DNA from 4 places in the Kitasatospora nipponensis genome. Region 4 is predicted to be linked to each of the others. Evidence: riboswitches for the same ligand, from Rfam matches in the RefSeq annotation. Region 4 holds a riboswitch; each other region holds the start of a gene.

Evidence for each region. A riboswitch is a leader RNA that binds a small molecule or an ion and turns the genes downstream of it on or off. The one in region 4 is predicted to bind S-adenosylmethionine.
Region 1: linked by a shared signal. The riboswitch ahead of thrC (threonine synthase) and the one ahead of ABD323_RS21760 (aminotransferase class V-fold PLP-dependent enzyme) in region 4 are both predicted to bind S-adenosylmethionine.
Region 2: linked by a shared signal. The riboswitch ahead of ABD323_RS12960 (putative leader peptide) and the one ahead of ABD323_RS21760 (aminotransferase class V-fold PLP-dependent enzyme) in region 4 are both predicted to bind S-adenosylmethionine.
Region 3: linked by a shared signal. The riboswitch ahead of ABD323_RS35650 (AAA family ATPase) and the one ahead of ABD323_RS21760 (aminotransferase class V-fold PLP-dependent enzyme) in region 4 are both predicted to bind S-adenosylmethionine.

The regions. Positions count from the first base shown of each region.
Region 1 covers NZ_BAAALF010000044.1:19,357-26,636, reverse strand. Annotated here, with positions in the region: gene ABD323_RS15205 (extracellular solute-binding protein) at 1-818, shown strand, start outside; gene ABD323_RS15200 (DUF3263 domain-containing protein) at 913-1,140, shown strand; gene otsB (trehalose-phosphatase) at 1,236-2,090, shown strand; gene ABD323_RS15190 (alpha,alpha-trehalose-phosphate synthase (UDP-forming)) at 2,063-3,532, opposite strand; gene ABD323_RS15185 (glucosyl-3-phosphoglycerate synthase) at 3,537-4,565, opposite strand; SAM riboswitch class I at 4,703-4,832, shown strand; gene thrC (threonine synthase) at 4,850-6,130, shown strand; gene ABD323_RS15175 (MoaD/ThiS family protein) at 6,223-6,501, shown strand; gene ABD323_RS15170 (cold-shock protein) at 7,050-7,253, shown strand.
Region 2 covers NZ_BAAALF010000035.1:18,380-25,659, reverse strand. Annotated here, with positions in the region: gene ABD323_RS12965 (LLM class flavin-dependent oxidoreductase) at 1-837, opposite strand, end outside; gene ABD323_RS12960 (putative leader peptide) at 1,111-1,233, opposite strand; SAM riboswitch class IV at 1,270-1,384, opposite strand; gene ABD323_RS12955 (GNAT family N-acetyltransferase) at 1,867-2,592, shown strand; gene ABD323_RS12950 (ABC transporter substrate-binding protein) at 2,974-3,837, shown strand; gene ABD323_RS12945 (amino acid ABC transporter permease) at 3,878-4,699, shown strand; gene ABD323_RS12940 (amino acid ABC transporter ATP-binding protein) at 4,788-5,501, shown strand; gene ABD323_RS12935 (hypothetical protein) at 5,619-6,341, opposite strand; gene ABD323_RS12930 (S8 family peptidase) at 6,608-7,280, opposite strand, start outside.
Region 3 covers NZ_BAAALF010000224.1:69-7,348, reverse strand. Annotated here, with positions in the region: gene ABD323_RS35675 (GNAT family N-acetyltransferase) at 1-929, opposite strand, end outside; gene ABD323_RS35670 (pyridoxal phosphate-dependent decarboxylase family protein) at 1,046-2,476, opposite strand; gene ABD323_RS35665 (hypothetical protein) at 2,590-3,714, opposite strand; gene ABD323_RS35660 (GNAT family N-acetyltransferase) at 3,941-4,480, shown strand; gene ABD323_RS35655 (alkaline phosphatase family protein) at 4,493-5,407, opposite strand; SAM riboswitch class IV at 5,683-5,794, shown strand; partial or broken gene ABD323_RS35650 (AAA family ATPase) at 6,092-7,280, shown strand, end outside.
Region 4 covers NZ_BAAALF010000080.1:22,471-29,750, forward strand. Annotated here, with positions in the region: gene qcrC (cytochrome bc1 complex diheme cytochrome c subunit) at 1-757, opposite strand, end outside; gene ctaE (aa3-type cytochrome oxidase subunit III) at 896-1,516, opposite strand; gene ABD323_RS21750 (response regulator) at 2,009-2,431, shown strand; gene trpD (anthranilate phosphoribosyltransferase) at 2,709-3,782, shown strand; SAM riboswitch class IV at 3,910-4,029, shown strand; gene ABD323_RS21760 (aminotransferase class V-fold PLP-dependent enzyme) at 4,085-5,446, shown strand; gene ABD323_RS21765 (Lrp/AsnC family transcriptional regulator) at 5,491-5,772, opposite strand; gene ABD323_RS21770 (rhomboid family intramembrane serine protease) at 5,851-6,675, opposite strand; gene ABD323_RS21775 (hypothetical protein) at 6,872-7,153, shown strand.

The DNA of each region.
Region 1 (7,280 bases), on a different contig from region 4:
TCTACAACAAGACGATCTTCCAGAAGGCCGGCATCAGCCAGCCCCCGGCCACCTGGGCCGACCTCAAGGCGGACGCCGAGCTGATCCGGGCCAAGGTGCCCGGGGTCACCCCGTACGCGCTGCCGCTGGGGCCCGAGGAGGCTCAGGCCGAGGCGATGATGTGGACCATGAGCGGTGGCGGCGGGCTGACCGACGACTCCGGCGTCTACACCCTGGACAGCCCGGCCAACGTGAGCACCTTCAGCTGGCTCAAGGCGAACCTGGTCGACACCCACCTGACCTATCCCGACCCGGGCACCACCAACCGGCAGACCGCCTTCGACGACTTCGCGGCCGGCAAGGTGGCGATGCTCAACGGGCACCCCGGACTGGTGCAGAAGGCCCAGCAGGGCAAGATCGACTACGGCACCGCGTCGATCCCGCGCAAGGACGCCCAGACCAGGCCCAGCACCCTCGGGGTGGCCGACTGGATGATGGCCTACAGCGCCAACGGGCACCGCGCGGAGATCCGCAGCTTCCTCAACTTCGCGTACACCAAGGAGAACACCCTCAAGTTCGACGAGGAGTACAACCTGCTCCCGGTCACCCAGGACACCCTGGACGACATGACCAGCAGCGGCAAGCACCCCGACCTCAAGCCCTTCCTCGACGCGCTGCCGGCCGCCAACTTCTACCCCCTGGGCGACCCCGCGTGGGACACCATCAGCGGGCGGATCAAGAAGGAGATCGGCGGGGCCGTCAAGGGCGACCCGACCCCGGTCCTCGGCGGCCTGCAGCAGTTCGCCACCGACGAGTACAAGAAGGCGCAGCCCAAGTAGCCGCTGCCCGGCCCCGGGCCCGCCCCGCCGCCCGGTCCGGGGTACGGTCCGGGGCCCGCACGGGCGCGTCGGGCCCCGGCGGCACAATGGGCGGATGACCGCACTGACCGAACGCGACCTGGCCGTGCTCGCCCTGGAGGCCAGGAGCTGGCGGACCCAGGGCGCCAAGGAGCAGGCCGTCCGCGAGGAGCTGGGGATCTCCAGCACCCGGTACTACCAGCTGCTGAACGGCCTGCTGGACCGGCCCGAGGCGCTGGCGCACAGCCCGGTGCTGGTCAACCGGCTGCGCCGGATCCGCGAGGTCCGCCGCGCCGAGCGCTGACCGCCCCCGGCGCGCCGACCGCCGGCCCGGCGCCGACCGGCGGCCGTCCGGCGCGGGCCCGCATCGCCGCGGGCCCGCCTGGGTAGGGTGCGGCCATGGCTATCGCGCTGCACCCGAGCACCGCCGCCGGCCGGGACGCCCTGGCCGCCCTGCTGGCCGACCCCGCCGGCGCCGTCGTCGCGCTGGACTACGACGGCACGCTGGCCCCGATCGTGGCCGACCCCGAGCAGGCCCACCCGGCGCCCGGGGCGCTGGCCGCGCTGGCCGCGCTGGGACCACGGGGCGCCGCGCTCGCGGTGGCCACCGGCTGGCCCACCGCGAGCGCGCTGCGACTCGGCGGCTTCGCCGGGGTCGCGGGACTGGAACGGCTGACCGTGCTGGGGCACTACGGCGCCGAGCGCTGGGACGCCGCCACGGGGGAGTTCACCGCTCCCCAGGTGCCGCCGGGGGTGGCCGCGGTCCGCGCCGAACTCCCCGCGCTGCTGGCCGAACTGGCCGCCCCGGCGGGCGTCGGGATCGAGGACAAGGGCCGGTCGCTGGCGGTGCACACCCGCCGCGCGGCCGATCCGCAGGGCGCGCTGGAGTTGCTGCGCGGCCCGCTGGGCGAACTGGCCGCCCGGCACGGGCTGAGCGTGGAGCCGGGCCGGCTGGTGGTCGAACTGCGGCCCGGCGGCGCCGACAAGGGGGTGGCGCTGACCGGTTTCCTGCGTGAGAGCGGCGCGCGGTCGGTGCTCTACGCCGGCGACGACCTGGGCGACCTGGCGGCCTACGCGGCGGTGGAGGAGCTGCGCGGCGAGGGGCTGCCCAACCCGCTGGTGGCCAGCGGGCCGGTGACCGGCGAGCCGCCGGTGCGCGAGGTCGCCGAACGGGCGGACCTGGTGGTGCCCGGACCGGTCGGCGTGGTCGAGCTGCTGAACGGGCTCTACGGGGCGCTGAGCGCCGCGAGCTGATCGAGGAACCACTGCTGCGGCGAGAGCGCGGTCGCCGCGGCGGCCAGCCGCTTGGTGCGCTCGGTGCGCTCGTCGGCCGGCATGCTCAGCGCCCGGTGCAGTGCCTCGGCGGTGGCCGACACGTCGTAGGGGTTGATCACCAGGGCGTCCTCGGCCAGCTCCGCGACGGCCCCGGCCTCCCGGGAGAGCACCAGCGCGCAGCCCCGGTCGGAGACCACCGGGACCTCCTTGGCGACCAGGTTCATGCCGTCCCGGATCGGGTTGACCAGGGCCACGTCGGCCAGCCGGTAGGCGGCCAGCGAGCGGGCGAAGTCGTCCTCGACCTGGAGTATCAGCGGCTGCCAGGAGTCGGTGGCGAACTCCTCGTTGATCTGCGCGCTGAGCCGGCGCACCTCCTGGGTGTAGGAGCGGTACTCGGCCAGGTCCTGCCGCGAGGGGTAGGCGAAGGCGATGTGCACCACCTTGCCGCGCCACTGCGGCCGCTCGCGCAGCAGCTGGCGGTAGGCCAGCAGGCCGCGCACGATGTTCTTGCTCAGCTCGGTGCGGTCCACCCGGACCACGGTGCGGCAGTCACCCACCTGGGCGCGCAGCGCCGCGAGCCGCTCCGCCACGTCCGGGCGCTGCGCCCGCTCGCGCAGGAACTCGCCGTCCGCGCCGAGGCTGTGCACCCCGAGCCGGGTGGTCCGCCCGCGGTACTCGACGGTGAGTTCGGCGCCGTCGCCCGCCCCGCGGCCCGCCACGGTGGCGCCGAGCACCGTCGCGCAGCAGTCGGCGAAGGCCTCGGCCCAGCGCCGGGTGTGGAAGCCGGCCCGGTCGGCGCCCAGCACGCCGGTCAGCACCGCCTCGGCGACCGCGTCCGGCAGCAGCCGGAAGTAGTCGGCCGGGGCCCACGGGATGTGCAGGAAGTAGCCGATCCGCAGGTCGGGGCGCAGCTCGCGCAGCAGCGCGGGGACCAGGGTGAGGTGGTAGTCCTGCACCAGCACCGCCGCGCCCGGGGCCGCCTCGTCGGCCAGTGCCCGGGCGAAGGCCGCGTTGTAGGCCTCGAAGGCGGCCCAGCCCTTGGTGAACCCGGCGTCGAAGGCGGGCGAGGTCGGGGTGGCGTAGAGCAGGTGGTGGACGAACCAGAGGGTGGAGTTGGCCACGCCGTTGTAGGCCAGGTCGAAGATCTCGGGATCGATGTCCAGCATCCGGACGGCCTGCCGGCCGACGTCGAAGCCGCCGCGGTCCAGCCGCCCCTGCGGTGAGCGCCGGGCGGCCGCGCGGTCCGCCTCGCCGAGGGCCGCGCAGACCCAGACGGCGTTCGGATCGTCGATCGCGGAGAGCCCGGAGACCAGCCCGCCGCCGCCGCGGCGCAGCGTCAGCGACCCGTCGGGCCCGCTGCTGAAGGAGACCGGACCCCGGTTGGAAGCCACCAGGACACGAGCACTCGTGAGATCGGCCATGTCTTCAACCTTGCCGTGGTCCACCGGTGCCAAACGTCGGGTACTCCGGCAGCTCGATCATCGGCGGGCGCTCCACGGCGGTCACCGGGTGGCTGTGGGCGATGAAACCGCTGGTCCGCGCGGAGCGGGAGAACTGGGTCAGCACCGGGCGGGCCAGGTCGTCGGAGGCCTTCAACCGGTGGGTGCGGTCCAACCGTTCGAGTGCGGTGCGGTAGATGGTCGCGGCCATCCGGCCCAGTGCCTGACCGTCCTGGTGGCGGTGGTGGCGCACGCCGACGTCCACCTGGGCGAGTGCGTCCAGGCCCACCAGCTCCAGCGCGTCCACCAGCAGGCCCAGCTCCACGCCGTAGCCGGTCGGGAAGTGCAGCCGCTCCAGCAGCGAGCGGCGGGCCGCGTACTCGCCGCCGAGCGGCTGCACGAAGCCGGCCAGCTGCGGCCAGTGCAGGTTGAGCAGCGGCCGGGCGACCAGCTCGGTGACCCGTCCGCCGCCGGCCGGCACCACCGCGCCGTCGGTCTCCAGCGGACGGTCGTACATCGCCTTGACCAGCTGGATCGCGGGGTCGGTGAGCAGCGGGCCGACGATCCCGGAGACGAAGACGGGGTCGAACTCGCGCAGGTCGGCGTCGACGAAACAGACGATCTGGCCGCGGGTGACCAGCAGCGAGCGCCAGAGCACCTCGCCCTTGCCGGGCACCGCCGGCAGGCGCGGCAGTATCGCGTCGCGGTGCACGACCCGGGCGCCGGCGGCGGCCGCCACCTCGGCGGTGCGGTCCGCGGAGCCGGAGTCGACCACCACCAGCTCGTCCACCAGCGGCAGGCGCTCCATCAGCTCGCGGCGGATCACCCGGACGATCTCACCGACCGTGGACTCCTCGTCCAGCGCGGGCAGCACCACGCTGACCGTGCCGGCCGCCCCGGCCGCCCGTTTGGCGGCCAGCAGGTCGGTCACGGGTCGTTCGGCCGCGGTCCAGGACCGGCGGCTCAGCCAGCTGGCGGCCTCCGGAAGGAGCGCGGGGTTCGGCTCGGCAGGCAAGATCTCACTCCTTGTAGAAAGCGTCTCGCGTTGCGGACACCCGGGGTCTGCGTCCCGGCCTTCGGATACAGTCTTCGTACCGCGATCAGACCTTCGCACGCCGGGGTCGGTCGCCGAGCAGGACCACAACTTCACAGAGCTCATCCAGAGGGACTGAGGGAACGGCCCGTCGACGTCCCGGCAACCTTCTCGTCCGGCGCCTTCGGCCCGGCGGGACAGGTGCCAATTCCGGCCTGTGGCGCGACCGCGTCACGGGGAAGATGAGGAGAGAGGCCTCCGCCATCATGGCTACCGCTACCCCTGCTTCGACCACCGTCGACCTCGGACCCGCCACCGCGCTGTCCTGTCGTGAGTGCGGCACCCGGTTCCCCCTCGGTCCCAGCTTCGCGTGCCTGGAGTGCTTCGGCCCGCTGGAGATCGCCTACGACTTCGAGGGCTACGACGCGGCCGAGCTGCGCAAGCGGATCGAGGCCGGCCCGGCCTCGATCTGGCGTTACGCCCCGCTCCTGCCGGTGCCCGCGGACGTGGCCGGCAAGCCCAACCTGAACCCCGGCTGGACCCCGCTGGTCAAGGCCGACAACCTGGGCCGCGAGCTCGGGTTCACCGCTCAGCTGCACGTCAAGGACGACTCCGGCAACCCCACCCACTCCTTCAAGGACCGGGTGGTGGCCTGCGCGATCGAGGCCGCCCGGGCCTTCGACTTCACCACGCTCTCCTGCTCCTCCACCGGCAACCTGGCCGGCGCGGTGGGCGCGGCGGCCGCCCGGGCCGGGTTCAAGTCCTGCGTCTTCATCCCGCACGACCTCGAGCAGGGCAAGGTCGTCATGGCCGGGGTGTACGGCGGCGAGCTGGTCGGCATCGAGGGCAACTACGACGACGTGAACCGGTTCTGCTCCGAGCTGATCGGCGACCCGGCCGGCGAGGGCTGGGGCTTCGTCAACGTCAACCTGCGCCCGTACTACGGCGAGGGCTCCAAGACGCTGGCCTACGAGATCTGCGAGCAGCTCGGCTGGCGGCTGCCGGAGCAGCTGGTCATCCCGATCGCCTCGGGCTCCCAGCTGACCAAGATCGACAAGGGCCTGCAGGAGCTGATCAAGCTGGGCCTGGTCGAGGACCGGCCCTACCGGATCTTCGGGGCCCAGGCGGCCGGCTGCTCGCCGGTCTCCACGGCCTTCAAGGCCGGCCTGGACGTGATCCGCCCGGTCAAGCCGGACACCATCGCCAAGTCGCTGGCGATCGGCAACCCGGCCGACGGACCGTACGTGCTGGACATCGCGCGGCGCACGGGGGGCGCGGTCGAGGACGTCACCGACGCCGAGGTGGTCGAGGCGATCAGGCTGCTGGCCCGCACCGAGGGCATCTTCGCCGAGACGGCCGGTGGCGTGACCATCGGCGTGCTGAAGAAGTTGGTGGAGAGCGGTCAGTTGGACCCCTCGAAGGAGACGGTGGCGATCAACACCGGGGACGGTCTCAAGACGCTGGACGCCGTCTCGGACGCCGGGCTGACCACGACCATCCGGCCGACCCTGGAGTCCTTCCGGGCCGCCGGCCTGGCGTCCTCCTGACCGTCGGCCGCCCCGTTTCGACGCTGCGGGCAGCGGGCTGTCCGCCGGCGTCCTGACCAGCTTTGCAAAGTTTGCAAACGAGGAGATCCCCCATGAGTGCCACCGTCCGCATCCCGACCATCCTGCGCACCTACACCGGCGGATCCGCCGAGGTGAGTGCCGAGGGCGCCACCCTGGCCGAGGTCATCGCCGACCTGGAGAAGAACCACGCCGGAATCAGCGCCCGCGTGCTGGACGACGCAGGCAAGCTGCGCCGTTTCGTGAACGTCTACGTGAACGACGACGACGTGCGTTTCGCCGAGGGGCTGGCCACCGAGATCGCGGACGGCGCGAGCGTCTCGATCATCCCGGCCGTGGCCGGCGGCTGCTGACGAGGACTCAGTCCCCGGGGCACAGCGCCCCGTTCACGACCCCCGCAGGGCGTCGTGCCATCCGGCCCACCGGCCGGCCGGTGCGGCGCCCTGCGGGGCGTCCGGGGCCCGGAGGCCCCGCGCGGGGCGCGCGGTCCGAGCCGGTCGCCGGCAGGGCATAGGGTGGTGTCCGTCCCATGAGACATGGCTTCCGTGCTCTCCTCCGAGGCCTGTCGGCGACTCGTCAGAATTCTTTGGACAATTCGCGGTTTTCGTCCGCTATGTCCCGGCCGGAATGCAGACTTCTGTCGCATTCCTCCCCGCATATCCCTTAGCGGCCCGACCGAATTTGCGGTGAGTGGGCCTGTTGCAGAGGGCGCCGATGCGGATACATTCAGCCGCGGTCGACGCACTCGCCTGCTTCGCCAGCGCCAACTGGCGCTCGGGGGTGGGCTGGTGCGGCGTAAAGGATCGCGCCCAGGGGGGTTTCCTTCGGAGCGGTCCGACCAGACCCGGGCCCGCGACCTGCGGGCACGTGAAGGGCCAGCACAGCACTAGGGGAGTTCGGAATGGCTCAGGGCACCGTCAAGTGGTTCAACGCGGAGAAGGGCTACGGCTTCATCGCGGTCGACGGTGGTGCGGACGTGTTCGTCCACTACAGCGCGATCCAGATGGACGGCTACCGCACCCTCGAGGAGGGCCAGCGGGTCGAGTTCGAGATCTCCCAGGGGCAGAAGGGCCCGCAGGCGGACATGGTCCGCGCGGCGGTCTGACCTTTCCGAACCTCGGAGCCTCGGCTC
Region 2 (7,280 bases), on a different contig from region 4:
GGCGGCCTGGGCCTCGCGGATGTCGGCGACGATCGACCGGGCCTGCCCGGCGTCCTGCGGGGTGACGAAGCCCAGGTCGGCCGAGCGGCCGACCAGCCGGAAGGGCTCGTCGCGGTGCGCCAGCGCGGCGACGACGGGCTGGCCCTGCGGCGGGCGCGGGGTGATCGAGGGCCCGCGGACGCTGAACCTGCTGCCCTCGAAGTCGATGTAGTGCAGCTTGGCGCGGTCGACGAAGCGGCCGGTGGCCACGTCGCGGATCTCGGCGTCGTCCTCCCAGCTGTCCCAGAGCCGTCGCAGGACCTCGACGTAGTCGGCCGCCTCGGCGAAGAGGTCCCGGACCAGGTCCCGCTGCGCCGGCGAGTCGAGGTCCTCGATCCGCAGGGGTGGCAGCGAACGGCGTCCGAAGTGCGCGGCCTCGTCGGGGCGGCCGGAGACCCTGACCTGGACCCCGGCGCGCCCGGAGCTCACATGGTCGAGGGTGGCGATCGCCTTGGAGAGGTGGAACGGCTCGGTGTGGGTGACCACGGCGGCCGGGATCAGGCCGATCCGCCGGGTCAGCGGTGCGACCCGGGCGGCGATCAGGACCGCGTCCAGCCGGCCGCGCACCTGGTCGGTCCGCTCGTCGGGCTCGAGGGGGAGGGCGGACTGCAGTCCCAGCGAGTCCTCGATGGTCACCAGGTCCAGCAGGCCGCGCTCGGCCTCGGTGACCAGGTCGGCCCAGTAGCGGGCGGTGAACAGCTCGTCGGGCCGCGCCTCGGGCTCGCGCCAGGCCGCGGGATGCCAGCCGGCGCCGTCCAGGGCCACGGCCAGGTGCAGGGGTGATGGGGTGTCGGGCACGGGTGTTCCGCTTCCTGTTCGGGGGGCTGTCGCCGCGCTGTCGCGGGCTGCTTCGGCACGGCCCGCGCGCTGCCGCGGCGCTGCCCGTGCGTGGTCCCCGCGCCGGCCCGCGCCGCCGGCTCGGCCGGCGACGTGGCACCGCGAACGAAGCCGCTGCCACGGGTAGTTGGCACGGCGGGTTGAGGCCGGGCGGGGCGGGGGTGCGGGTGTAGGCAGGGGTGCGGGCTAGGCGGCGGGCCGGGACGTGCCGACGGGCCGCACCAGGGCGTACGCCTACGCCGGACAGAGCGCGGTGGCGACCCGCTGCAGATCGATGTGACGCCGCGAGTACCTGGTGGTGACCCGGCACCGGGCGTCGACCGTGATGACCGCGAACCGCTCAGGGGTCTGCCGCACCGCCGTCACCTCCGTCCCGATCCGCTCGCCACCGCGAGCCCGCGCTTGCGGCACCGTCCTCGGCACCGCCTGGTCGTCACCTGGAGCACCCCGCCGCTTGGAGGAGGGTTGCCGTGCAGCAAGCCAGGGCTTGACGCTGACACTCATGACCTGGCTGCACCGTAACCCGACACCGGCGTTCGGCACAATCCTGAACAGGCCGAACAGCGATTCAGCAGGCCTGCCGGTCAAGGCACTTGGGCCACGACCGTCGGGGCGTTGACATTCCTCGCGCGGTGCGCCTACCTTGACCGACCAGCGACCGAAGGAGATTCGGTTCGGTGAGTGCGAGGCCCCGCTGCGGGCGGAACGGCGACGGTGACGGCGATGTACGCAGGTCCGGGGATGGCCGCATGGCGCCGCCACGGTCGCGCCGCGGCGTTCCTGAGTCGCCACATCGACCTGCTCCGGGTCAGCAGCGCCCTCTGTCGGGGCTGACGGCCTCCTGACGCACGCCTTCCGCGGCGTGCTCTCCCCGTCCATGGCCACCCGCGTCGTGGCGTGCCCCGGAACGCCCCGGGTGACTTCGCCCCCGTCGCCTCGCAGGTCAACTCGCCCGGCCTGCCGAGCACCAACTCCTGACGGAGCGTCAGCATGCCTACCAGTACCCGCCCTCCGCAGTCGGCGTGCCCGCTCGCGCCGCACCTCCTGGACAACCCCTCCTGGGCCGCGCTCACCGGCCCGCACGCCCGGTTCGCCGAGCGCGTCGGCCGGGCCGCCCGCTACCCGACGGACGTCTCCCCGTTCACCGCCCTCGCCGATCCGCAGGACCCCCGCGCCTGGGAGGACCTCGCCGCCCTGGTCGGACCGGGAACGCTCACCCCGGTCAGTGGGACGACCACGCCACCGCACGCGTGGCAGGTCGTGGACCTGATCGCCGGTGTCCAACTGGTCGACACCGCACTGCGGGCCGAGCCGGCGCCGGAGGCGGTGCACCTGGGCCCCGACGACGTGCCCGAGATCCTCGACCTGATCGCCCGTACCCAGCCGGGCCCGTTCCTGCCGCGCACCATCGAGCTCGGCCGGTACCTGGGCCTGCGGCACGATGGGCGGCTCGTCGCCATGGCCGGCGAGCGGTTGCGGCCGCCGGGCTGGACGGAGATCAGCGCGGTCTGCACCGACCCGGACCACCGTGGCCGGGGGCTGGCCACCCGGCTGGTCCGCGCGGTGGCGGCGGGCATCAGGGACCGCGGGGACACCCCGTTCCTGCACACCGCGGCCGCGAACGCCCGCGCCATCCGGCTCTACGAGTCGATCGGATTCACCCTGCGGCGGCGCACCGCCTTCCTGCTGGTCCGCACCCCGAACGGGCCGTGCTGACGGGCGGCTTCACGGCGGCGGGCAGCCGCCGGCGCAGCGGTTCGAACAGGGATTTGACGCGCGGGCCGATCACCACGCATAGTGCCCGCATGGCTGGATTTCTGGTGACTCGCAGGCACATCGACCTGCGCCGCGTGACGGCGACGAGCTGTCGCGCCGGTCGCTGACCCCATCCGCGGGCGTGCGCTGACGCCGCCTGCGACCGTCCCGCCCCTCGGCCGCCCGCTCGGCCCACCCTTCACCCATCACCCTGCCGCGTAGGGCCGTTCGCCCCTGCCGCCGTGCCCGTGCTCCGCTGACCGCTCCCTCGACCGGTCCGTCGACGCCCGGGCGGGTCCGGCATGCGCCCGGCCGCGCGCCACCCTGTCCTCAGGAGCTCCCGTGCGTTCCCGCACCGTCCTCGCCACCCTCACCGCCGTCGCCTCGCTGCTGTCGGTCGCCGCCTGCGGCAGCAGCTCGTCCACGAGCTCGGCCGGCAACCCGTACCAGCTCACCGAGGCCGGCACGATCCACGTCGGCACGCTCTCCGACGCCCCGCCGAACGTCTACCTCAAGGACGGCAAGTTCACCGGCTTCGACAACGACCTGTTCACCGCGGTCGCCGCCAAGGTCGGGCTCAAGGTGCAGTTCGCCTCGACCGACTTCTCGGCGCTGCTCTCCCAGGTCGCCAACCACAAGTTCGACGTGGGCAGTTCGTCCATCACCATCACCGAGGCCCGGAAGAAGACGGTCGACTTCAGCAACGGCTACGACTTCGGCTACTTCGGCCTCGACGTCCCCGCCGGCTCCCCGCTCGCCGACTTCGACCAGCTCGCGGGCAAGCGGGTGGTGGTCGTCCAGGGCACAGTGCAGGACGACTACGCGACCAAGAACAACCTGAACCCGGTGCGGGTGCCCGACTACAACAGCGCCATCAACCAGCTGAAGGCCGGCATGGCGGAGGCCTGGATCTCGCCCGCCGAGATCGGCGAGAAGAGCGCCGCGGACAGCGGTGGCAAGGTGGTCCTCGCGCAGAAGCGGCTCAGCCCCGCGCCGACCGCCTTCGCGGTGGCGCACGACCGCCCCAAGCTGCTGGAGGCGCTCAACAAGGGCCTCGACGAGGTGATCGCCGACGGCACCTGGACCAGGCTGCAGGAGCAGTACTACCCGGGACGCCCGGTGCCGGCCGACTTCAAGCCCGGCAACGGGTCGGTCACCTTCCCGCCGGTCACCGGGGCCGGCGCCTCGCCGACCTCGACCCCCTGACCGACCCTCCGTTCCCGCGACCCACTGAAAGGGGGACGACGTGGACCAGCTCGGCGTGCTGGCGCAGACGTTCTTCGACTGGGGATCGATGCGTGCCGCGATCTCCGACCTGCTCACGACCGGCGTGCCGAACACGCTGATCCTCTCGGTGTCCGCCGCGGCCGCCGGCACCCTGCTGGGCCTGCCGCTGGCGGTCGCGGGGACGGCCCGGGCCCGCTGGCTGCGCTGGCCGGCCCGGCTGTACACCGACGTGTTCCGCGGCCTGCCGGCGGTGGTCACCATCCTGCTGATCGGCGTCGGTCTGGCGCCCGAAGGGCTGGCGATCTGGGGGCCGGACCCGTACCCGCTCGGCATTCTGGCGCTCTCGCTGATCGCCGCCGCGTACTTCGGCGAGATCTTCCGCTCCGGCATCCAGAGCGTGGAGGCGGGCCAGTTGGAGGCTGCGCGCGCCCTCGGGTTCTCCTACCCCGCGGCGATGTGGCTGGTGATCATCCCGCTGGGTGTCCGGCGGGTGCTGCCGGCCTGGGTCAACCGGCTGATCGGGCTGATCAAGGACTCCAGCCTGATCTACTTCCTGGGACTGACGGCCGGTCAGCGGGACCTGTTCCGGATCGGCCAGGACGCGGCGGCCAACACCGGCAACGAGTCCGCGCTGGTGCTGGCCGGGCTGTTCTACCTGTTGCTCACGGTGCCGCTGACCCACCTGGTCAACCTGGTCGACCGGCGGCTGCGGCACGGGCGGCGGGTCGTCGAGGAGCCCGCCGACGGTCCGGGAGCGACACCCGGTACGGCCGGGTCCGACCGTGCCGCCGACATCGCTGCTGCTGCCGCTTCCGCTGCCGAGGGGGTCTCCCGTGCCTGACCAGCGAACCTCTGCTACTGCGTCCGTCGCGGCCGTCCCCGCCGTCGCCGCACCCGCCACCGCCGTCGCGCCGTTCTCCCCGGTCAGCCTGGCCACCCGCGACCTGCACCTGTCGCTCGGCGGCAACCCGGTCCTGCGCGGCGTGGACCTCGACGTACCGCGCGGCGACACCCTCTGCGTCATCGGCCCGTCCGGCTCCGGCAAGTCGACCCTGCTGCGGACCGTCAACCGGCTGCTGGAGCCCGACCGCGGGGACGTGCTGCTCGACGGTGGGAGCGTGCTGCAGCGTGACCCGAACCTGTTGCGCCAGCAGGTCGGCATGGTGTTCCAGCAGTTCAACCTGTTCCCGCACCTGAGCGTCCTGCGCAACCTCACCCTCCCGCTGCGCAGGCTGCGCGGCCTCTCCCGCGAGGAGGCGGACGAGACCGCACTGCGCCAGCTCGACCTGGTCGGCCTGCGGCACAAGGCGCAGACCCGGCCCGGACGGCTCTCCGGCGGCCAGCAGCAGCGGGTGGCCATCGCCCGGGCCCTGGTGATGGCGCCGCAGGTGATGCTCTTCGACGAGGCCACCTCCGCCCTGGACCCCGAACTGGTGAAGGGTGTGCTGGGCCTGATGGCGGAGCTCGGCCGCGCGGGCATGACCATGGTGGTGGTCACCCACGAGATGGGCTTCGCCCGCGAGGTCGCGGACCGGGTGGCCTTCATGGACCACGGCGTGGTGGTGGAGTCCGGCTCCCCGCAGGCGCTGTTCGACGACCCGCGCAGCCCACGCCTGCGGCAGTTCCTCACCGACGTGCTGTAGGCACCGCGCGGCCGCCGCCACCGCGGGACTCCGCCGTCCGCTCCTGGACCTCAGGGGCGGGCGGCGGCGGTCGTGGCGGCTGGCCGTTCCCACCGGGGAAACGGTCCCGCGGGGTCGTCACGCGCGGTCGTGGAGCTCCTCCAGGGCGGCTCGCTCACGGTGGTCCTGATAGGGGGCGAAGCCGGTGAGACCGACGGCGAGGTCCTCGCCGACCGATTCGATCAGGGTCCGCTCAGGGGTGACCCAGCTCCTGAACCGGCCGCCGACGGCCCGCTCCACCGCCTGCTCGGCCTCGGCCTCGCCCATGCCGGTGGTGCCGAGGAACCAGCGCAGGACCCGCTCGGCCTGCCGGTGCCAGCCGCCCTCCGCGCCCGAGTCCAGCGCGTGCGTCACCAGGCGCACGCAGGCCCGCTCCAGGTGCCAGCTGCGGTCCTCGGGCGAGGCCTGCGGCGGCGGCGCCAGCTCCGTGAAGCGCTGGGCGGTCCGCTCCAACCACTCCCGCCACTCCAACAGTGCGCCCACCACGCGGGTCGCGGTCTCGTCGGGTGTCGTCACCGAGCCCGCCGCGGCGACCCAGCTGCCGACGGGCCCGCCGTACCGGTAGGACCAGTTCCATCCCAGGGCCCAGTTCCCGTACCGGACCCGGACGATCGCGTCGATCTGGCGCTCGCACCAGCGTTCGCCCGCCCACCCGCCCGCCTGGCCGGAGAGCACGGGCGGCACCCAGGGGCTGACCAGTGCGCGAAGGCGGGTCGCCTCGTCCTGGTCCCAGTCGAACGGGTGGCGGGCCGGGTCGACGTCGTCCCAGCGCTCCAGTCCCGAGACGGCGGCGGGAGGCACGAGGTCCTCGGGGAAGGGGAGGGTGTCCCGGTCGTACGTCAGTGTCGGCCGCTTCTTCCGTCTGCGCTGAGGGGTTCAGCTGAGGGGGTTCAGGTGAGCGCCCACCAGTCTCCGTCCGCGGAAGCCGGGTTGGCGAACGGTTTTCCGCCTCGCGCCGACGCTCAGCCGGGGGGTGGCGGGATCAGGGTGCGGATCGCCGCAGCGGTTCTGGGGCGCGGCGCCCCGCCGGCCGGGTGTCGGTCGCGGCGGGGAGCCGGGCCGGGCGGTCAGAGACCGCCGGTGTAGAGCAGCGCGTCGGGGGAGCTCTTGGTCACGCTGAGGGCGTCCTTGGTGGTCTCGGTGGAGAGCCACAGGGCCAGGTCCGTCGGGGCGGCGTCGGGGTGGGCGGCCTTGTAGAGGGCGACGACTCCGGTCACGTGCGGGGCGGCCATCGAGGTACCGCTCTCGGTGCGGCTGCCACCGCCGAGCTTGGCGGAGACGATGTCGGTGCCGGGGGCGTAGAGCGACAGACAGCTGCCGTAGTTGCTGAAGTCGGACTCCTGGTCGTACGGGTCCGTGGCGCCGACGGTCACCACACCCTTGGCACTGGCCGGGGAGACGCCGCAGGCGTCTGTCGCGTCGTTGCCGGCGGCGACCACGGGCAGGAAGCCAGCGTCGGAGAGCGCGTCGGCCGCCGAATTGAGGGCGTCGGACTGCGGGCCGCCGAGGGAGCCGTTGACGACGGCGGGCTGCCTGCCGTTGCGGGCGATCCAGTCGAAGCCGGCGATCATCCCGGCGTAGGTGCCCTTGCCGTGGCAGTCCAGGACCCGCACGCTGACCAGTGACACCTCGCTCGCCACGCCGTAGGTCCTCCCGCCGACCGTGCCCGCCACGTGGGTGCCGTGGCCCGAGCAGTCCTGGCCGTTCCGCCCGTCGCCGACGGCGTCGTAGCCGGGGACC
Region 3 (7,280 bases), on a different contig from region 4:
GGCAGCCGCAGGTGGTCCTCGACCTTGGGCACCCGCGGCCCGAGCACCGCGTCCAGCTCGACCAGGGCCTTGGCCCGGGCGAACTCGGTGGGGGTGAAGGGCAGGTGCGGGCGGGAGAGCTCGATCAGCTCGCCGCCGGGGGCGGCCAGCCGCATCAGGTGGCCCCGCAGGCTGGGGGCGACCCGATCCGCGAGCGGCTCCGTGCCGTGGCCGGTGGCGGCGGCGGGGAACTGGCGGATGGTGACCTGGCCGAAGAGCCGGCGCAGCGCGACCGGCAGTTCGGCGGCGTCCAGCGCGGTGCGGGTGGCCAGGCCCAGCACGTGGGTGGGCACGTCGACCAGGTCGTGCGCGTCGGCCGGATCGGTCCAGATGTCCCGCCCGCCGGCCCGGGCGACCACGCCGGCCAGCTCGTCGCGGGGCACCGAGCGCGGGGCCCGCAGCAGGAACTCGTCCACGGTGGCGTCCGGCAGCGGGTGGGTCTGCAGCGAGATGATGCTGATCCGCAGCTCGGCGAGGGCCGAGCAGATGGTGGCCAGGCTCCCCGGGGCGTCCGAGACGGTGGCCCGCAGCCGCCACAGCCGGGTCTCCTGCGGCAGGCCGGTGGCCGCCGGCCCCTCGTCGGGCAGCGGATCGGGGCCCGGCGCGGCGTGCGGCCGCCGGTGGGCCCACCAGGAGTGGAACACCGCCGTGGCGATCAGTGCGGCGGCGGACCCGGCCAGCAGCACCGGGCCCTGGTGCCCGTGCACCACGACGTTGGCGATCAGGTCGGCGGCGCAGACCGCGAGGAAGGCGGCGGCCAGCTCCACGCTCTCGCGCCGCCAGTGGCCCGCTCTGGCGCGGCGCCGCTCGGCGCGCGAGGGGCGGCGGGCGTCCGTGGCGGTGGCGGCCGACGCGGCCGGCTGCTGGGCCGAGGAAGTCGATTGAGTCATGCCCTCACGATGACGGACCGGTGTTTCACGATCACGAATGCGTTATGACCGACTGGTAAATGTCTGCCGGGCAGGTAACAGTCCTGGTCAGTGGCGCCGGTCCGGGACGACCGGTGCTACTGGCGGGTAGTCAGTTCGGCTGCCGCCGCCCGGACTTCCGCCAGCAGCACGTCCAGGTCGCGTTCCGTGGTGGTGGCGTTCAGCAGGCAGGCCCGGACCGCCTCGTGCCCGCCCAGCACGGTGCCGGTCAGGAAGGCCCGGCCGCGCCGCTGCACGGCCGCCGGCAGCGCCTGGTTGAGGGCGTCGAGGGCGGCCGCGTCCAGGCCCGCCGGGCGGGCCCGGAAGGCCACGATCGAGGTCTCCACCGGCGCCATCAGCTCCAGCGCGGGATCCGCCCCGACCAGCTCGCCGAGCCGGCGGGCCAGGCGGGTGCAGGTCGCGATGTCGGCGGCGATGCCGTCCCGGCCGCGGTGCGCGATGGTTGCCCAGACCTTGAGCGAGCGGAACGGACGGGTCTGCTCGGTGCCGTACTCGGAGAACCAGCCCAGCTGGTCGCCCTCCTCGTCGCGCAGGTAGGCGGGGACCAGGCTGAAGGTCTCCCGCAGCGCCTGCGGGTCGCGCACCAGCGCGCAGCCGCAGTCCACCGGGACGCCGAGCCACTTGTGCGGGTCCAGGGCGAGCGAGTCGGCCCGCGCCAGGCCGGCGTAGCGGTGCGCGATCTGCGGGTCCAGCACCCCGAAGGCGCCGTACGCGCCGTCCACGTGCAGCCACAGGCCCTGCTCGGCGCAGACGTCGGCGATCGGCTCGAAGCGGTCCACCGCGCCGGTGTTCACCGTCCCGGCCGAGGCCACCACCAGGAACGGCAGCCGCCCCGCCGCGCGGTCCTCGGCGACCGCCGCGCGCAGCGCCCGCGGATCCAGTCGCCCTTCGGCGTCGGTGGCCAGCACCCGCAGCTGCCGGCTGCCCAGGCCCAGCAGCTCGGCGGCCTTGCGGACGCAGGAGTGCGTCTCGCCGCTGACGTAGCCCACCAGCGGGGGCAGCCCGGCCAGGCCGTCGGCCCGCACGTCCCAGCCCGCGGCGGCCGCCGCCCGGCCGCGGGCGGCGGTCAGGCAGACGATGGTGGCCATCGAGGTGCCCGAGGTCAGCAGGCCGCCGCCGGGCGGGTGCGGGAAGCCCACCAGCTCGGCGATCCAGCGCACCACGGTGCGCTCCAGGTGGACGTCCGCGTGGTCGCCGCCGGCCGAGCTGGGGTTCATCGCGGCGGCCGTCAGGGTGGCCAGCACCCCGGCCTCGGCGGGGGCGGAGTTCACCCAGCCGAAGAACCGCGGGTGCCCGTTGCCCATCGGCGCGGGCAGCACGTCGGCGGCGACGGCGGTCAGCAGCTCGTCCAGCGGCCGGCCGGCGTGCGGCAGGGGCGCGGTCAGCAGTGCCTGGCGCGCAGCGGGGTCCATCGGCTGCCAGACCGGACCGGTCGGGACCGCCGCCAGGTAGTCGGCGACCAGGTCGGCGGTGCGGTGGGCGGCGTCGCGAAAGGGCTGCTCGGGCATGGCGCCGATGGTACGTCGCCGGTGCCACCGGCCCACCGCCCGGGCGTGGGCGACGGCGTCGTGAGGGGGTGCGGGGGTGGCCCGGCGCGGGCGCGGGGCGGGTGGGCGGCCGGTCAGTCCAGCGAGCCGGACAGGTGCGCGGAGGAGCGGCAGTCCCGGGCGATCTCCTGGTTGGTCAGCTTGGCGCACAGGCGCTGGGAGGCGCCCGCGTCGGTGTAGTTGACGGTGTAGTAGCTGACCATGCCGTCCACGCAGGCCTTGCGCTGCCAGCCGTCGGCGGCGCTGGCGCACTGCTGGCCGACCCAGTCCTCGCGGTCCAGGTTGTACTTCATGGTGCGCGAGCCCACCCCGCGGCTGCAGTCGTTCGCGCCCCCGGTGGCCTGCGCGTTCAGGCACCACTTGAGGGCCTGGGCGTAGACGTCGGGGTGGTTGGCGTAGTCGTGCGAGGAGAGGTAGAAGGTCGGCGCGTAGAAGTAGCAGGCGGACTGGAAGAGGGCCGGCTGCTCGGGGCACGGGTAGAGCGGCTCGGCGGCCAGCTTGTCGGCCGGCACCAGGGCCTTGGCCTTCTCGTCCTCCTCGTCCGGGCCGAAGAGCTGCATGAACAGGCCCTCCGAGCAGGTGACGATCCGGCTCTGCGAGCCGAACTCGCTGCACAGGTCGCGGGCCTTGGCCACGTCCTGGTTGGCGACGAACATGGTGCCGTGGCCCACGCCGTGCACGCACGGGCCGCTCATCGCGGGCTGGCAGAGCTTGAGCAGGTCCTTGGCCGGGTCGCTGGAGGCCGCCAGCATCTCCTCGACCGCGCCGTGCAGGTAGCCGGCCGCGCAGGTGTCGTGCGGGAAGGAGAGCACCTTGGCGAAGTCGTGGTTGTAGCGCTTGACCGCCGCGTGGCCCAGCTCGTGGGCGATCGGGTGGCAGAAGCGGACGGTGTAGGGGAGCTTCTTGGTGATCTGGTCGAGGTCGGCCAGCGCCACCCCGGGATCGGTGGCGTCCATCTCGGCCATCAGCTTGTTGCGCAGGGTGCTGCGGGTCCACACCGCCGGGTCGCCGGTGGGGGAGGGCGAGCCGGCGCCCGGTACGACGGCCGGGCGGGCGGCGGTGGAGCCGGCCGCGGCGGGTGCGCCGGCCGAGGCGGCGGGCGCCGCGCTCGGCGGGGTCCACTGCGTGACGGCCACCGCGCCGAGGCCCAGAGCCCCGAGCAGGAATGCGGTGAGAATCGCAAAGATGCGCGGGTGCATGACGGCTCAGTTCCCCCGGTGATCGAATTGGACGGACACCCGCTCATCCTCGCCTGTGCCCGACCGATTCCCGACATCGGGTGCGCCGTTCGGGGTGTCGTGCCGCGCCGATCGGCGCAGTGCGATAGGGCCTCTCGACCGGGGGTCGGGTGCGGGCGCTGTGGCACCATGCGGGTGGGGCCGTGAACGTCCCCGGCCCCACCCGCACCCACCTGGAGTAGCACGGATGGCAGACACCTCCTCTGACCTGGTCTTCCGCCCCGCGACGGCGCAGGACATCGCCGCCCTCGTCGACCTCGTGGAGTCCGCGTACCGCGGCGAGGCCAGCCGGGCCGGCTGGACCACCGAGGCGGACCTGCTGGACGGCCGGCGCACCGACAGCGTCTCGGTGGCCGAGACGCTCGCCCGGACCGACACCGAGGTGCTGCTCGCCGAGCGTTCCGGCGAACTGCTCGCCTGCTGCACGGTGGAGCGGCGCGGCGCGGGCGGCGCGTACTTCGGCATGTTCTCGGTGCGGCCCGCGCAGCAGGGCGGCGGGGTGGGCCGGGCGGTGCTCGCCGAGGCCGAGCGCTACGTCCGCGAGGAGTGGGGTGCGGCGGAGCTGGAGATGACGGTGATCGTCCAGCGCGCCGACCTGATCGCCTGGTACGAGCGGCGCGGCTTCGCGCGCACCGGCGAGCTCTCGCCGTTCCCGTACGGCGACGAGCGGTTCGGCATCCCCAAGCGCCCCGACCTGGCCTTCGAGCGGCTGGTCAAGGCGCTGTAGCGGACGGGGCGGTCAGCCGACCGGGACCGGTGCCGGCTGCCCGGCGGGGACGGGCGCCGCGACGGGCGCGGGGGTGAAGGGGCGGCCGTCCAGCGTCCAGTGCGGGTCGGGGACGATCTCCAGTGCGGCGTACACGTGGGCGGCCACGTCCACGTGGCGGACCTCGGCCACCGGCGCGCCGGGCAGCAGGCCCGGGCCGCTGGCCGCCACCCAGGCGGTGCGCTCCAGCTCGCTGCGCCCGCCGTGGCCGCCCTGGTCGAGGTGGCCGTGGTCGGTCACCACGATGACCGTCCACTCCTCCTCGGCGTGGTTCGGCCGCTCGCGCAGGGCCGCCAGCAGGCGTCCGAGCCGGGCGTCGGCGGCCAGGATCGAGGCGCGGTACTCCTCGCCGCAGCCCAGGAAGTGCGCCGTCTCGTCGACCGCGCCGAGGTAGACGAAGGTGGCCTGCGGGTCGTCGTCCCCGCTCAGCACGGTGACCGCCTCGGCGGTCACCCGCTCGTCGCAGACCTCCCAGGCCTGCGGGGTGTCCTCCAGCGGCGCGATGTAGGAGAGCCGGCCGGGCGCCGCGAAGAGCGGGCCGCCCTGCCGGGCCAGGAAGAGCGGCTCCCAGCCGCCCACCGCGAAGGTCCGGCGCCGGTGCGTGGCGGCCAGCCGGGTGGTGAAGTCCGGGAAGACGTCCAGGCGGTGGCCGCCGAAGTGGTTGCCGAGGACGCCGTGCTTGGCCACCGTCACCCCGGTGACGACGGTCGCCCAGCACGGGCCCGACATGGTCGGGGTCGCCTCGTCCACCACCACCGGGGCCAGGAAGCCGGCCGCGGCGACCGCGTCGAGGTGCGGGGTGGCCAGCTCCGGCAGCAGGTCGAGGCGGACGCCGTCGATCCCGACGACCAGGACACGGCGGCGGCCGGCGGGCCAGAGGCTGGACACAGGGGGACTCCGATCGGTCGGGTCACGGCACGGGGGCGGGGTGGCCCGCGCGGGAGATCCGCAGGTGGGCGGGGCTCGACGGGCACCCTAACCGCAGCGGGCGGGCCCCGGGAGGGGGCGGAGGGGCCCGCACCGGTGGCCCCTTGGGGAGGAGCTCGAACAGTTCTCCTGGAGTCCCCCTGGTGTTCGCCTGGAGGTGGGGTCGCGTTCCGGTCCGGCGCGGCGTCAGGCCGCTCTGATTGACGGGCTCGACACGGCGTTCGTACACTCGCACCGGCGATGAATGTCAGCCATGGGCCCCGGCCGGCTGACTGGCAACCCTCCTCTGCGGTGGGGTGCCCCGGGGATAAGCCGGGCGGCATCGAACGCATGCCGCAAGCGCAGCACGTCCTGGGGCGGGGATGGAGACGGTCATGCAGCAGCCGAGCGGCGCGAGTTTCGCTGTCCGGCTCCGGCTGGTGGCCAGGCTGGACATCGACCTGCTGCGGCACGCCAGCTCCCTCTGTCGCTGAGGCCACCCCTCCCGCGAGGCCGTCGGCCGCGCGGGGTGTGTCCGCCCCGGCCAGTGCGGTCCGGGCGGGCGGGATCCCCCCTCACCTTCACGTTCCGTCAGGTCCGGCCCTTCGCACGGCGGGAGCGCAGCGACGCGCCCCCGGACCGGTGCGCCCTGTTCCAGGAGTACGGATGTCCACGATCCTCGCGCGTGCCGCGCGCGAAGTCCCCAGATCGCTGCCCCCGGGCCGCGAACGCGAGTTCGGCCGGTTGCGCGAGGCGCTGGACCGCTGCCTCGGCGGCGCCGGCGGCGTGGTCGCGCTGAACGGCTCGGTGGGCAGCGGTCGCAGTGAACTGCTCGACGCCTTCTCGGAGTTGGCCGCCGACCAGGGGGCCAAGGTGCTGGTCGCCACCGGCTCGCCGCTGGAGCGCGAGTTCCCGCTCGGGCTGGTCCAGCAACTGCTGCAGAGCGCCGGTCTCACGCTCGGCGCCGACGACCCGTGGCAGCTGCCGGACCAGCCGGACCCGGCGCGGCCGGCGCACCAGCCGCGGCTGGACCAGCGCACCCTGCACCTGCTCTGCGCGCGGATCCTCGCGCTGGCCGAGCGCGCGCCGGTGCTGATCGCGGTGGACGACCGGCAGGACGCCGACGTGCCGTCGCTGGAGTTCCTGCTCTACCTGGTGCGGCGCACCCGCAGCGCCCGGGTGCTCACCGTGCTCAGCTCGCGCGAGACGATGACCCCGCCCAACCCCTTCTTCGAGGTCGAGCTGGCCCGCCAGCCGCACCACGAGCGGGTCCGGCTGGGACTGCTGCCGGTCGAGCTCGTCGCCGACCTGCTGACCGAGCGCTTCGGCGCGCGGGCCGCGGCCCGGCTGACCCCCCAGGCACACGCGCTGACCGGGGGGAACCCCTTGCTGGTACGGGCCCTGATGGAGGATCAGGGGGCGCCGACGGAGCGTCAGGTGGCGGGAGCGGCGGTGCACGGTGCCGCCGTACACGGTGCCGCGGCGGTGGCCGACGGCGGGCCGGCTGAGCTGCTGGTGGGCGAGAGCTACCGGCGCGGACTGATGAACTGCCTGCACCGGATGGACCCGCTCGCGCTGCGCTGCGCGCGGGGCGTCGCGGTGCTCGGCCCCGGCGCCGAACCGGCGCAGCTGGCCGAACTCCTCCTGCTCGCACCCGACTCGCTGGCCCGCGCCCGGTACCTGCTGGACGCCTCCGGGCTCTTCGGGCAGGGCGGCTTCCGGCACCCCAGCGGCGCCGGCGACCTGCTCGCGGCGATGAGCCCGGCCGAACTCGCCGGCCTGCACGAGCGCGCGGCGCAGGTGCTGCGGGCCGCGGGCGCGCTGGCCGACCGGCTGGAGGAGCAGTTGCTGGCGG
Region 4 (7,280 bases):
TCAGGGCACCGAGACCGAAGATCCAGCCGAACAGGCCCTCGGTCACCGGACCGAGACTGCCCAGCGACAGACCACCGGGGTTGGGCGCGTCGTTCGCCTGGTACCGGACGAACGCCACGATCTGCTGCTTCTGCTGCTCGGGCATCGTGGTGTCGGGGAAGGACGGCATGTTCTGCGGGCCGGTCTGCATGGCCTCGTAGATGTGCTTCGGGTCGACGTTCTCCAGCGTCGGGGCGTACTTGCCCTGCGTCAGGGCACCACCCGCACCGGCGAAGTTGTGACACTGCGAGCAGTTGGTGCGGAACAGCTCGCCACCCCTGGCGATCGCGTCCACCTCGGTGGAGGTGTACTGCTCCTTGGTCGGCGTCACCGGGCCCGGGCCCAGCGAGGCGACGAAGGCGGCCATCTGGTCGATCTCGGCCTGGCTGTAGATGTTCCTCTTGGCCGGGACCTGGGCGCCGGGCTGCTGTGCGGGCATCCGACCGGTGCCGACCTGGAAGTCGACGGCGGCGGAACCCACGCCCACCAGGCTCGGGCCGTCACTGCTGCCCTGGCCGTTGAGGCCGTGGCAGGAGGAGCAGCCCACGGCGAAGAGCTTCTTGCCCTCGTCGATCGCGAGCGACTGCGCGGAGGTGTCGGCCTGGGCCTTCTCGGCGGGCGCGAACGCGGCGTACAGCCCCCCGGTGGCCGCGAGGGCGAAGAGTAGGACGACCAGCGCCGCCAGTGGGTGGCGCCGTCGTGCGGAGAGCTTTTTCACGGAATAACCCCGGTGTCAGGATCTGGTCGGCTGGTGGTGGGCCAGGCGCCGTTGGGCGTCGGCAGGGGATCGGCACGAGCGATGGACCCGGAGCCGGTGAGGGCAGCGGGTCCGGCCGGCGGCCAGCGACCTGATCGGCTACTTGATCAGGTAGATGGTCGCGAAGAGGCCGATCCAGACCACGTCGACGAAGTGCCAGTAGTACGACACGACGATCGCCGCGGTGGCCTGCTCGTGCGTGAACCGCTTGGCGGCGTAGGTCCGCCCCAGCACCAGCAGGAAGGCGATCAGACCGCCCGTCACGTGCATCCCGTGGAAGCCGGTGGTCAGGTAGAACACCGTGCCGTACGGGTCGGAGGACAGCGAGAGGCCGTCGTTCTTCACCAGCTCGGTGTACTCGAAGATCTGGCCGCCGATGAAGATCGCGCCCATCACGAACGTGATCGAGAACCACGACCGCAGCTTCTTCACGTCACCGCGCTCGGCGGCGAAGACGCCGAGCTGGCAGGTGAGCGAGGAGAGCACCAGGATCGTGGTGTTCACGGAGGAGAAGGGGACGTTGAGGGCATGCGCCTTCTCGGCCCAGAAGTCTGGTCCCTTCACGGATCGAGCCGTGAAGTACATCGCGAAGAGGGCCGCGAAGAACATCAGCTCGGAACTCAGCCAGACGATGGTTCCGACGCTGGTCATGTTCGGTCGGTTGACCGATCCATGAGCGTGCCCGGTTTCTGTTGCTGTTGCTGTCGCCACGACCGACATTATGTCGGTCCCTTATTCCGTCTTCACGCCGGGGGGTCTCCCTCGGAGTGTCCGGTGCGTGCGGTATGCCCGGATGGCCGCGCGGACGACGGCGCGAGCCGGCCCCGGCGGCCCGACCAGGCGTGATTCCCGCACCGGTGCGACTTTTCTGATGGCAGGTTCGGGTCGACCACCCGTCTGCCGGGCGCGTCCTGACGGCGGGCGGGGCCGGGCTGGGGTAGGAGGTGAGCCGTACGGGTGGTCTGTGCCCCCGAGGGTGACGGCCACTCCTCCGGGTGGGTGACACCCCGTCGGCTCGCCGCGGTGGTGCCGCGTGTCGGCCGCCCACCGACGGTATCCGGAAGAGATCGCGCCGCACGCTCACCGGGACGGGTGATCGGGAGTAGCATCCGGAAGTGGTGGACGTGGTCCGGATCACATTCGCGCCCCGCCCTGCCGCGGAGGCTCGCGACGGAGCGGGGCACCTTGTCTGAACACCTGGGAGCAGGGCCGATGACGCACACGAGCGACGAGACAGTCACCGTTCTCGTCTACAGCGACGACCGCAACACTCGCGCGCAGGTCACCGAGGCGCTCGGCCGCCGGCCCGCCGCCGACCTGCCCGAGCTGACCTACCTGGAGTGCGCGACCACCCCGGCCGTGCTCCGCGCCCTGGAGAAGGGCGGGATCGACCTCTGCATCCTGGACGGCGAGGCCGTCCCGGCCGGCGGTCTGGGGCTGGCCCGCCAGGTGAAGGACGAGATCTACGGCTGCCCGCCGGTGCTGGTGCTGATCGGGCGCCCGCAGGACAGCTGGCTGGCCGCCTGGAGCCGGGCGGACGCGGCCATCGCGCACCCGGTCGACCCGATGGCGCTGGCCGAGTCCACCGCCACCCTGCTGCGCGCCCGGCTCGGCGCGCGCAGCCTCTCGCGCTGACGACGCGCCGCGCGGGTCACCGCCCGCGCTGACCGCGCCGACGACGCGCCGCGCGGGTCGCCCCACCGGGGTGGCCCGCGCGACGGCGTCCCGAGGGTCGGACAAGGTCCGTCCCGCCGGTCGGAACGCGGGAGGACACGGCCGCGGGCGGGCCGTCTCAGCAGGAGAGAAGGGTCGCGCGGGGCAGGACGGCGGCCGGTGCCCGATCGCTAGGCTGGCAGCGTTCTCCGGGGCCGCGGGCCCCTCGGCGCTACACGGACGCGAGCTGGAGTCGGCCATGGTGAATGTGAACCCTGCGAACGGCGGTCAGGACCCCGCGCAGGTGGTCAGCACCTGGCCCGACATCCTGAGCACGCTGCTGGACGGCTCCGACCTCGCGCAGGCCGAGGCGGCCTGGGCGATGGACCGGATCATGAGCGGCGAGGCCAGCGGGGCCCAGGTGGCCGGCTTCATGGTCGCGCTGCGGGCCAAGGGCGAGACGGTCGACGAGGTGCTGGGTCTGGTCGAGGCGATGTACGCCCACGCCGAGCCGCTGCACATCCCGGGACCCGCGGTGGACATCGTGGGCACCGGCGGCGACCGGGCGAAGACCGTCAACATCTCCACCATGTCGGCCATCGTCGCGGCCGCGGCCGGCGCCAAGGTGGTCAAGCACGGCAACCGGGCGGCCTCCTCGGCGAGCGGCTCCTCCGACGTGCTGGAGCGCCTGGGGATCCGGCTGGACCTGGACGCCCGGCGGGTGGCGGAGGTGGCCGAGGAGGTCGGGCTGACCTTCTGCTTCGCGGCCAGGTTCCATCCCGCGATGCGGCACGCCGCTCCCGCCCGCCGTGACCTGGGGGTGCCCACCGCCTTCAACATCCTCGGTCCGCTGACCAACCCGGCCAAGGTGACGGCGCACGCGGTCGGCTGCTTCGACACCCGGCTGGCGGGCCTGATCGCCGGCGTGCTGGCGCGGCGCGGCTCCAGCGCGCTGGTCTTCCGCGGCGACGACGGCCTGGACGAGCTGACCGTCTGCTCCACCTCGCAGGTCTGGGTGGTGCGCGGCGGGGAGGTCACCGAGGTGACCCTGGACCCGCGTGAGCTGGGCATCGAGCTGGTCGGCCTCGAGAAGCTGCGCGGTGCGGACGCCGGCTACAACGCGGACGTGGCCCGCCGGGTGCTGGCCGGCGAGCGCGGCCCGGTGCGCGACGCCGTGGTGCTGAACTCGGCGGCGGCCCTGGTCGCGCTCGACCTGACCGAGGCCCCGCTGGTGGAGCAGCTGGCGACGGCGATGGTCCGCACCGCGGCCGCCATCGACACGGGCGCGGCGCAGGACACCCTCAAGCGCTGGGCCGAGGCCACCGCGCGCTGAGCGAGCCCCGACGGGCCGGCACCGGACATCGGTGCCGGCCCGTCGCGCCGTCCGCCGTCCCACCACTGGTCCGAATGGCGGGACGGTATTTGACCACTCCTCGACCGGGTGCCTACAGTCTTCGTCAGGTCATGAGTGACAGCGCGACAAGCCCCAGCTTGCTGTCCGGCAACCCTCCGTCCGTGGCGGGGTGCCCTGGGTGAAGACCGGGCCAGGCGACGATAGGTTCGCCCGGCAAGCGCGGACCACCGGTGTCTCATCAGCACTCCCGGGGTCCAGAACCCCCGAGGGAGTGCCTCACCATGTCCGTCGTCTCCGCATCCGTCTGTGCCCCGCTCGCCGTCCTCGGTTCCGACGTCGAGGTCCCGCTGGTGAGCGGCGAGAAGGTGGTTTACGCCGCGCTCGACTACGCCGCCAGCGCCCCGGCCCTCCAGCGGGTCTGGGACGACGTGGCCGCCTACGCCCCCTACTACGGCAGCGTGCACCGCGGCGCCGGCTACCTCTCGCAGCTATCCACCGACCTCTTCGAGCAGAGCCGGCGCACCGTCGAGGAGTTCCTGGACCTGCGCGAGGGCGACCAGGTGGTCTTCACCCGGGCCACCACCGACTCGCTCAACCTGCTGGCGGGCGTGCTGCCGGCCGGCACCCGGGTCTTCGCCTTCGAGACCGAGCACCACGCCTCGCTGCTGCCCTGGCGCCGCGAGGGCCTGACCGTCAGCTACCTGCGGGCCCCGCGCTCGCACGCCGAGGCGGTCGCCGCGCTGGACGAGGCGCTGGCGGCGAACCCCGAGGGGCCGCGGCTGTTCTGCGTGACCGGCGCCTCCAACGTGACCGGCGAGCTGTGGCCGGTGGCCGAGCTGACCGAGGTCGCCCACCGGCACGGCGCCCGGGTGGTGCTGGACGCCGCCCAGCTCGCCCCGCACCACCGGGTCTCGGTGCGCGAGCTCGGCGTCGACTGGATCGCCTTCTCCGGCCACAAGCTCTACGCCCCCTTCGGCGCGGGCGTGCTGGCCGGCCGGGCCGACTGGCTGGACGCGGCCGAGCCGTACCTGGCCGGCGGCGGCGCGAGCCGCACGGTGGCCCGCGAGGTGGACGGCTCGGTGGCCGTCGAGTGGCAGCGCGGACCGGCCCGGCACGAGGCCGGCTCGCCCAACGTGATCGGCGCCTACGCCGTCGCCTCCGCCTGCCGGGCGCTGACCGAGGCCGGTTTCGACGCCCTGCAGGCCCGCGAGCAGCAGCTGATCGACCTGCTGCAGGCGGGCCTGGCGCAGATCCCCGAGGTCCGGGTGCTGAGCCTGTTCGGCACCGAGGCGGCCCGGGTCGGGGTGCTCTCCTTCGTCGTCCAGGGCTGGAACAGCTCGCACTTCTCGGCCGCGCTCTCCGCCGAGTACGGCATCGGCGTGCGCGACGGGCTCTTCTGCGCGCACCCGCTGGTGCGCACGCTGCTCGGGGGCGAGGAGGCGGCGCCCTCCGAGTGCGGGGCGCCGGAGCCTTCGCTGCCCGGCGAGCGCAGCCTGAACGCGATCCGGGTCAGCTTCGGCGCCGGCACCCCCGACGAGCACCTGGACCGCTTCCTGACCGCGGTGCGCGAGCTGGTCACCGACGGGGCGCGTTGGAGCTACCGCAACGAGGGCGGGCGCTGCGTGGCGGACACCCGGCGCTGACGCGGCGGGCGGGGGCGGCCGGCCCGTGGTGGGCCGCCCGCCCCTCAGCCGTCCAGGCCCAGCGCGAAGGCGGCTTCGAGGTCGTGCTGCGAGTAGGTGCGGAAGGCGATCTGGGTCTCGGTGTGCTCGACGCCCGGCACCTTGTTGAGGCGGCCGGGGATCACGTCGGCCAGGTCGTCGTGCCGGCGCACCCGCACCATCGCCACCAGGTCGTAGCCGCCGGTCACCGAGTAGACCTCGCTCACCCCGTCGATGGCGGCGATCGCCTCGGCGATCTCGGGGATCCGGTCGACGCTGGTCTTGATGAGCACGATGGCGGTGATCATGGCGGGGCTCCTGGGGCCGGGGGACGTCGGGACCACCGTACTGGTGGAGGGGAGGCGGGGCAGCGGGTGCCGGCCGGCTCAGCGCCCGGCGGCGCCACCGGCAGCCGCCGAGTCGGGGCGGGCGGGCAGGCGGCCGCGGGCCGCGGCGGCCCAGACCGTCAGGTACCCCGCCGCGAAGCCGATTACGTGGGCCAGGTAGGCCACCCCCGGAGCGGCCTGGCCGGCCGACCACCACTGGACGGCGAACCAGAGGCCGAGCACCAGCCAGGCCGGCAGCCGCAGCGGCAGGAAGAGCAGCATCGGGACCAGCGCGGTGACCCGGGCCCTGGGGTAGAGCCGCAGGTAGCCGCCGAGCACCGCGGAGATCGCGCCGGAGGCGCCGACCAGCGGCCGCAGCGCCTGGGCGCCGCCGGCGGTCGTGAGCGCGTAGCCGTAGGCGGCCAGTGCGCCCAGCGCCAGGTAGCAGCCGAGGAAGCGGAACCGGCCCAGGCGCTCCTCCAGCCCGGGACCGAAGACATAGAGGAAGAGCATGTTGCCGAGCAGGTGCAGCCAGCCGCCGTGCACGAAGAGCGAGCTGAGCACCGACAGGACCGGGATCTTGCCGGGCGTGGCGCGGGCCGGGCAGTCGGCCACCGCGGGGGCCGTCCGGGCCAGCTGCGCCGCGGTCAGCGGACGGTCGCTCAGCAGCTCGGCGGGGACCGCGCCCCACCGCTGCTGGTAGCGCTGCGCCGCGCAGGCCCGCTGCGCGGTGCTCGCCCCGTAGGAGGGGTTGACGCCGTCCGGGCCGGCCAGGAAGACCAGGCAGTTGACGACGATCAGCAGGTAGCTGACCAGGGGGGCCGGGGCGCCGCCGGGCCGCGGGGCGGTGTCCGGGCCGGCCGGCGACTGCTGCTGGATCGTCATGCGCCGATCCATTCCGCGCCGGGCCGGCCGCGACACCGCGCTGTGCTGCGACCGGGTTACCGCGCGCGCGTTCGAGCGGCCCCGGCGCAGGTGGGAACCGGTATCCGGTGGAGGGTGTCACAGCCCCAGGGCCTAGGCTTGGGGCCTGGCCACAGCAGCGGCCCGGACCCCGGACCAGAGAAGAGGACCCCGCCTCATGACCGTCCCCGCGCCCACCGCCGAGACCCGCTGGCGCTGCACCCTGTGCGGCAACCTGACGCGCTTCGACGTGACCCGCTCCTCGCGGGTGGTCGAGTACGTGCACCTGGACCTGGCGGGCGAGCCGACGGTGGAGGAGACCGAGGTGCTGGCCGAGACCCTGGAGTCGGTGCGCTGCCGCTGGTGCAACGCGGTCGACCAGGTCGAGCTGGTGGCCCGGCCGGACGCGGACGCCGCCGCGGTCACCGAGAGCGGCGACGGCGCCGAGACCGCGCGGTGAGCGTCGCGCCGGCGCGGTGAGGCGACGCGTGCCGGCGAGTGGCGTGGTGTCCCCGGGACGCCGCGCACGAGACAATTGCACAGAGCGGTGAGTCAGGGGTGGCCGGACGCCGGCCGGGATGCCCCGC